DNA from 2 places in the Cobetia sp. MC34 genome. Region 1 is predicted to be linked to the other one. Evidence: riboswitches for the same ligand, from Rfam matches in the RefSeq annotation. Region 1 holds a riboswitch; the other holds the start of a gene.
The links. Region 1 has a riboswitch for thiamine pyrophosphate ahead of thiC (phosphomethylpyrimidine synthase ThiC). Riboswitches for the same ligand answer to the same signal wherever they lie in the genome.
Positions count from the first base shown of each region.

Region 2: linked by a shared signal. The riboswitch ahead of IZU87_RS09240 (ABC transporter ATP-binding protein) and the one ahead of thiC (phosphomethylpyrimidine synthase ThiC) in region 1 are both predicted to bind thiamine pyrophosphate.

Region 1 covers NZ_JADPPY010000011.1:102,079-106,037, forward strand. The annotation lists TPP riboswitch at 1-111, shown strand, start outside; gene tenA (thiaminase II) at 258-917, shown strand; TPP riboswitch at 1,077-1,217, shown strand; gene thiC (phosphomethylpyrimidine synthase ThiC) at 1,344-3,353, shown strand; gene IZU87_RS08315 (peptidylprolyl isomerase) at 3,481-3,759, opposite strand; gene IZU87_RS08320 (hypothetical protein) at 3,847-3,959, opposite strand, start outside.
Region 2 covers NZ_JADPPY010000013.1:74,558-78,516, forward strand. The annotation lists gene IZU87_RS09230 (ABC transporter substrate-binding protein) at 1-416, opposite strand, end outside; gene IZU87_RS09235 (ABC transporter permease) at 588-1,355, opposite strand; gene IZU87_RS09240 (ABC transporter ATP-binding protein) at 1,352-2,104, opposite strand; TPP riboswitch at 2,163-2,276, opposite strand; gene IZU87_RS09245 (phosphotransferase family protein) at 2,454-3,419, shown strand; gene IZU87_RS09250 (potassium/proton antiporter) at 3,557-3,959, shown strand, end outside.

The DNA.
Region 1 (3,959 bases):
GCCGGTAAGACCGGCTGAGATGTCATGCGCAGGCGATGTCCTTGCGTGAATGACGATCCCGCCGAACCTGATCCGGCTAGTACCGGCGTAGGGATCAAGCGCGAAGCGATGCCACTCGATATCGTCACCACTTTCTCACGGTGACTGTCGGCACCTCCCCCGCTTTTCCCCTGCTCCTGTTCCGGTACTGGCCACGCTTGCGCCAGAGACCTGCCGCCACATCACGGGTCGTCAGCACGCTCACCGAGGGATGCGTCATGCCTAGTTTCAACGACCTGACCAGTGCCTGCGCCGAGGAATGGCGTGACTATCTCGAGCACGACTTCGTTCGCCAGCTGGGCGAAGGTCGTCTGCCGGAGGAGTCCTTCCGCCATTACCTGCAGCAGGACTACCTGTTCCTGATCCACTTCGCGCGTGCCTGGGCGCTGGCCGCCTACAAGAGCCGCACCCTCGCGGAGCTGCGTCAGGCCACGGCCAGTCTCGACACCATCCTCAATACCGAGCTCGATCTGCATATCGGCTACTGCAGCGAGTGGGGCATCAGCGAGGATGACCTGAGCGAGCTGCCGGAATCCCGCGCCACCCTGGCCTATACCCGTTACGTGCTCGATTGCGGCCAGCGCGGCGACCTGCTCGATCTGCACGTGGCGCTCGCGCCCTGCCTGATCGGCTACGGCGAGATCGCCGAGTGGCTGCTCGATCAGGACACCACCGAGATCGAGAACAACCCATACGCGGACTGGATCGCGATGTACTCAAGCGATGACTTCAAGGAAGCCGTCGAAGCCGAGCGCGAATGGCTGGATGCACGACTCTCGGAGGTCTCGGAGCGTCGATTGGGTGAACTGGTCGATGTCTTCCGGGACGCCACGCGACTCGAGATCGACTTCTGGCAGATGGGCCTCGATCGCGCTTGAGTCATGACAGACTGACGTCCCGGCGCTCGCCATGAGCCGCTCGGGATGGCGCCATCCCCATGGATGGCACGACTGACAGGCCAACAGAGCCTGGATGCGAGAATGCTCCCCGTGGCAAGCCTGACGCTTCGGGCAACACCCTCTCGCATTGAAATCTGCACACGCTTGACGGGGTGCCGGTGGAACCGGCTGAGATCCTGCATGCATGCTTCGCCGCCCTGACGCGCGAGCTTGCCAGCAAGGGGTCCCGTGGAACCTGAACCGGTTAGGACCGGCGTAGGAATCAAGCTGATGGCCAGCCGCTGCGCGCGGCCGCCTCGCTCCCGGGCCACCTGCTGGCAAGGAGTCGGCGACGACCATCCTCTCCCTGCGCACGGTCTTCCCATGATGACGTCAGCCGTGACGTCGCCCTTTGAGGAGACCTGCATGAGCTCTGCCCCGACGACACAAGACCCGCAAGCCACCAACGCCGCCGAGTCACCTCTCGCCTCGCAGCCTGAGTCTGCCCCCAAGGTACGCGCGCGTGCCGGTCGCAAGGATGGCAGCCGCCACCTCGCCAGCGAAGCACAGGTCGACGCCGCCGCCATCGCGCCGCTGAGCGGCTCGCGCAAGATCTATATCGAAGGCTCCCGCTCGGACATCCGCGTGCCCATGCGCGAGATCGGCTGCTCGCCGACCCAGACCTCCAGCGGCCTGGAAGAGAACCCGCCTATCGTCGTCTACGATACCTCCGGCCCCTATACCGATCCGGCGGTCGAGATCGATATCCGCCGGGGTCTGGCGCCGCTGCGCGAGCAGTGGATCGAGGAGCGCGGTGATACCGAACAGCTCAATCAGCTGAGCAGTGAATATGGCCGCGTGCGCCAGGCCGACCTGCGCCTGTCGTCACTGCGCTTCGAGCTGGACCATCGCCCGCGTCGTGCCCTGCCGGGCAAGAATGTCACCCAGCTGCACTATGCGCGCCAGGGCATCATCACCCCGGAGATGGAATACATCGCGATTCGCGAGAATCAGCGACGTATCGCGCTGCGTGAGGAATATCAGGGCAGCGAATCCGTCGAGAGCATTCTGGGCCATCAGCACCCAGGCCACAGCTTCGGCGCCAACCTGCCCGACGAGATCACCGCCGAATTCGTGCGTGAGGAAGTCGCACGCGGCCGCGCCATCATTCCCGCCAACATCAATCACCCGGAAAGCGAGCCGATGATCATCGGCCGCAACTTCCTGGTGAAGGTCAACGGCAACCTGGGCAACTCGGCGGTCACCTCCTCCATCGAGGAAGAGGTCGACAAGATGACCTGGGCGATCCGCTGGGGTTCCGACACCGTGATGGACCTCTCGACCGGCGCCAACATCCACGAGACCCGTGAATGGATTCTGCGCAATTCTCCCGTGCCCATCGGCACGGTGCCGATCTATCAGGCGCTGGAGAAGGTCGATGGCGTGGCCGAGAACCTCGACTGGGAGATCTTCCGCGACACGCTGATCGAGCAGGCCGAGCAAGGCGTCGACTACTTCACCATCCACGCCGGCGTCCTGCTGCGCTATGTGCCGCTGACCGCCAGCCGCGTGACCGGCATCGTCTCGCGCGGCGGCTCGATCATGGCCAAGTGGTGTCTGGCGCATCACGAGGAAAGCTTCCTCTATCGCCACTTCGAGGACATCTGCGAGATCTGCAAGGCCTACGACATCAGCCTGTCACTGGGCGATGGCCTGCGCCCGGGCTCCGTGGCCGATGCCAATGACGCCGCCCAGTTCGGTGAGCTCGAGACGCTCGGCGAGCTGACGAAGATCGCCTGGCAGCACGATGTCCAGGTCATGATCGAAGGCCCGGGTCACGTGCCGATGCACCTGATCAAGGAAAACATGGACAAGCAGCTCAGCGAGTGTGACGAGGCGCCCTTCTACACCCTCGGCCCGCTGACCACCGACATCGCCCCGGGCTACGACCACATCACCTCCGGCATCGGCGCCGCGATGATCGGCTGGTTCGGCTGCGCCATGCTCTGCTACGTGACCCCCAAGGAGCACCTGGGCCTGCCCAACAAGGACGACGTCAAGACCGGCATCATCACCTACAAGATCGCCGCGCATGCCGCCGATCTGGCCAAGGGCCACCCGGGCGCGCAACGCCGTGACAATGCGCTCTCCAAGGCGCGCTTCGAGTTCCGCTGGGAAGACCAGTTCAATCTGGGCCTGGACCCGGACACCGCGCGCAGCTTCCACGACGAGACGCTGCCCAAGGACTCGGCCAAGGTCGCCCACTTCTGCTCCATGTGCGGGCCGAAGTTCTGCTCGATGAAGATCACCCAGGAAGTGCGTGATTACGCCAATGAGCATGGCCTGACCGGCGATGCCGACAGCGTGATGGCCGGCATGCAGGAGCAGGCCGACAAGTTCAAGCGTGAAGGCAGCCAGCTCTATCAGGAGGTCTAGGCAAGCGCCTGACGCACAGGAAAGCTGACTTTCTAAGCCACAAAAAACGCCCCGACCAGTGATGGTCGGGGCGTTTTCGTCACATCCTGCCAGGGGCTCATGACATCTCATGAGCGTGACAGAAGGCTCACGTGCGGCTGGTGACTTCCAGCAGGTGATAACCGAACTGGGTCTTCACCGGGCCCTGCACGGTGTTGATCGGGGCGCTGAACACGACTTCGTCGAATTCTTTGACCATCATGCCCGGGCCGAAGGCGCCCAGGTCGCCGCCACTGCGGCCGGACGGGCAGGAGGAGTGCTCGCGAGCGGCATCAGCGAAATCGCGGCCGTTCTCGATTTCGGTCTTGAGAGCTGCACACTGTTCTTCGCTGGAAACGAGAATATGACGCGCTGTGGCCTGTGCCATGTCTATCACCTGTCACTGATCGAATAAATGCCGTCGGCAATCACCGGCGGCGTGGCAGGTCATTGTGGCCCAAGGCAGCGCTCGCCGCTAGCGTCCTGCACAGACCCGCCGCTGATACTGGATAGCATCGAGATCATTGCTGCCGAGCAGTGCCGCCGTGGCAGCGTTGCATTCCGCCTCGGCCAAGTCATCGGCAGCGG
Region 2 (3,959 bases), on a different contig from region 1:
GGCTGCTCGGCGGTAGCAGCGTCCTTGGCAGAGTCATTGGCAACGTCCTTCGAGTCAGCATCAGCGCTCTGTTCGTCGCTGGCGGCTGGCGAGGCATCCGCGGTCGGTTCAGCACCGTTCTTCGCCTGTTCGGCGGCGCCGGCGGTCGCTTCGACGGCTTCCTGGCTTGCCACCGGCGCGGAGGCGGCCGAGTCGCCGTTCACTCCGACTTCGGCCTGCTGAGCGACGATTTCCGGCGCTGACTGGGTGCTGGTGGCGGGTTCTGCGTCGGCGGCGTGGGCCGACATGGCGGTGGCTGGCAGGCTGCTCAGACACAGCGTGGTCAGCAGGGTGGCGAAGGCGGTGGACAGCAGTGAGGCTCGCGGTGAGCGTGTCGGCTGCGTTTTGCGCCGTGGCGCCGATGACGAAAGAGACATGGCGGAGTTCCTTGTGATCACAGGGTAGTGGTGCTGCCGTTCGTGGGCGGCAGTCGTCAGGCTCATGCAATTTGTGTCGAGCGTCGTTGCGTCTTTCGGTAACGCGATTTTGCGATCTTGCGGTCATGCGGTCATGCGGTCATGCAGTGTCTGCCCGGAGCCCTGAACGCCTCAGCTCAGGCGTGTCAGTCGGTCGCGGTGCCAGGGCATCAGGGCGCGCAGCAGCGCATCCAGCGAGAAATAGAGCAGCAGGGAGAAGGCGACCAGCACCAGCAGGGCGGCGAACATCAGGTCGATCTCCATGCGCGCGTTGGCGTTGAGCATCAGATAGCCCAGCCCCTGACTGGCACCGGCCCATTCCCCGATGACGGCGCCGATGGGGGCGGCGGTCGCGGCCATGCGAATGCCGGAGGCCAGTGCCGGCAGCGCGGCGGGCAACTGGATGTGGATCAGTCGGCGCCATGGACTGGCGCCCAGGGTATGGGCAAGATCCAGCCAGCCCTGCTGGGTCTGACGCAGGCCGTCGTAGCCGGTGGAGGCGACCGGGAAGTAGATGATCAGCGTCGCCATCACCACCTTGGACAGCATGTCATAGCCGAGCCACAGCACCAGTAGCGGCGCGATCGCGAACAGCGGTATCACCTGGCTGATCAGCAGCATCGGCAGCAGCGTGCGGCGCAGGCGGGGAATGAAGGCCAGCGCCAGCGCGGTGGCAAGGCCGAGCAGAATGCCCAGCACCAGCCCGGCCAGTATCTCGCTGATGGTGACGCCAGCGTGATGGGCCAGCAGCGGCGCCTTCTGGATCAGCACCTCGAGCACGGCCTGCGGCGTGGGCAGAATGTAGGGCGGTACGGCGGTGACGGCAATGATCAGCTGCCAAAGCCCCAGCAGGAGCAGCGCGCTGATGACGAGGTGACGCATGGCGTGCAGACGTTTCATGCGGCCTCCTCGCTATCACGCAGGCGGGCGATCAGTTGCGCCTGCGCCGGTGGCAGGGCCGGGTCATCCAGCGGCACCGGGCGTGCGGCGCCAAGCCCCGGCAGGCGTTCCAGCTCGGCGCCGTGGCCCGGGAGGCTCGACGGGCGCAGCACCAGCAGTTGATCGGCGAGGCGCAATGCCTCCAGCGGGTCATGGGTCACCATCAGGACGGTGCGGCCCTTGAGCAGGCGGCTGGCCAGATCGTGCAGCTCCAGACGGGTGATGGCATCCACCGCCGAGAACGGCTCGTCCATCATCACGACCGGCGCCTGCTGGTAGAGCGTGCGGGCGAGGGCGACGCGCTGGCGCTGACCGCCGGAGAGGGCGTCCGGCCAGGCCTGCTCACGGCCCTCAAGCCCGACCGCGGCCAGCAGTTCATGGGCAAGTTCGCGATTGCGCGGCCGCCGGCGCAGGTCATCGCCCAGCCACAGGTTGTCGATGACGCGCCGCCACGGCAGCAGCAGGTCCTGCTGCGCCATCCAGGCCACGCGGTCGGTCAGCGGCTGTCCGTCATCGGTGGCGAGGTCGAGCTGGTGGAGGTCTGACATCTCCAGACCGGCCAGCAGGCGCAGCAGCGAACTCTTGCCGCAGCCGGAGCGCCCCAGCAGTGCCGTCCAGCTACCGGCTTCCAGACGCGCGGAGATATCGCGGAACAGCGTGTGGCCGGCGTAATCGATTCGTGCGTTGTTGAGGGTGAGTCCCAGCGACACAGGCAATTCCGTGGTCAGGCGGCGTGCCGGCAGGAGGAAGCAGGTGACGCGCCGTGCAGGGCGCGCGTCGGGGATTCCCTCCGCCGGTATCAACCGGATCAGGTTCCAGGGGTTGTCGCGCGACGTATCGCTGCGGCTCTCAGCCCATCCTCGGGCACCCCCATCCAGGCCGACAGTGTAACGTCACTGTCTTGCCGGTGTCTTGTCCGACGCGGGTCAGGGGGCGGGTCAGGTGGGCGGGTCAGGTGGGCAGGGCAGAGGTGGCGTGCGAAACGGACTATGCCGATGTGCCACGCCTTGGGTATGCTGAGGATTACTGTAACAAGACGTGTAGCCCAAGGAGATCATCATGCCCGACACACCGGATCTCTCGACCTGTTCCAGTTATCCCGTTCCCCCACGGCGGCCGAGCACGGCTGAGGCCGTGGGCGAGCCGCGTCCCGTGCCCAGGGGCTGGCCCGAGGAGTCACTGACCCGACGGCTCTCGACCTATCTGGGCCAACCGCTCGAACCGCTGGCACTCGCCTGGCCGGATAGCGCCAACTGGCTATGGCGCCAGCGTGGCGGCACGCCCGGCCTCATCAAGCTGGCGCGCACCGGCCCAGACCATGACCCCTTCTGGCGCGCCATGCGCGGGGTCTTCGGCGCAGATCGCTGGGCGACGCCGGAGGGCCTGACGCGACTGGCGGGCGCCTTGCCCGCGCGTCTGCCGATTCCGCCACTGCCCCTGACCTTTCTGGGGCGTCTCGATGGCGCGCCCATCTGGCACCTGCCGTGGTCCAGCGGGCAGCCGAGTGATCTCAGCATCACCTTCTGTGAGCTGCTCGGCGACCAGCTCGGTCGCCTGCATCAGGATACGGTGTCGGGCTTCGGTCAGCCGCTGGCGCAGTCGATGCCGTTATTGCACTGGAATACCCGCGTCACGCGCTTTCTCGCCCATCACCCGCGTCGCGCGGAGCTTGGCACGCTGCTCAAGCGCACCTTCCCGGCACCGACTCGCGCGGTGTGGTGTCTGCCGGACATGCGCGCCGATCAATATCTGTGCGCCGCCACTGGCTGGGTATGGAGCGATTGGGAAGCGCTGGTGTGGGCGCCGATCGAGTTCGACTGGGCGCTGGTGGAGTTGCTGCTGGAAACGCCGGAGCAGCGTCAGGCCTTCATGAAGGGCTATTCGCGCCATGGGCGCATGATCGATCTCGATGGCCAGCGTGAGCTGTGTCGTGCGCTGTTGTGGGCGATGGAGGCCTTCGGTCCGCGGTCCTATGCTGAGCTTGCGGCAGCCCCTGCCTGGGTCTCGCCGCGCAGCCTGGCGTGAAATCCGCGTGCTGCACGCTGCAAGTACATGAAAGGTGTGAAATTTCTCTGCAGCCCCATCGCTAACATGGAATACTGTGGGTGAGTCGTCATGGACGTCACTCGAGATCTGATGTAGGGCTTGGCGGGGGAGCACTCGTGGTAGAGAACCTGAATTATTATTTCTTGCTGGCAGGCACGCTGATCGCCTTGAGCGTGTTGGCCAGCCGCGTCTCGGCGCGTCTTGGCATGCCGCTGCTACTGCTGTTCCTCGGCCTTGGCATGCTGGCGGGTGAAGATGGCGTACTGGGCATCCAGTTCGACGACGCCTCATCCGCTTACATGATCGGTAACCTGGCGCTGGCGCTCATCCTGCTCGATGGCGGCCTGCGCACGCGGCTGTCCACGTTTCGTGCTGGCCTGAAACCGGCACTGGTGCTGGCCACCGTCGGGGTCTTCATGACCAGCGGCCTGGTGGGCCTTCTGGCCATGTGGCTGTTTGATCTCACCCTGATCGAAGGCCTGCTGGTCGGGGCCATCGTCGGCTCCACCGATGCCGCGG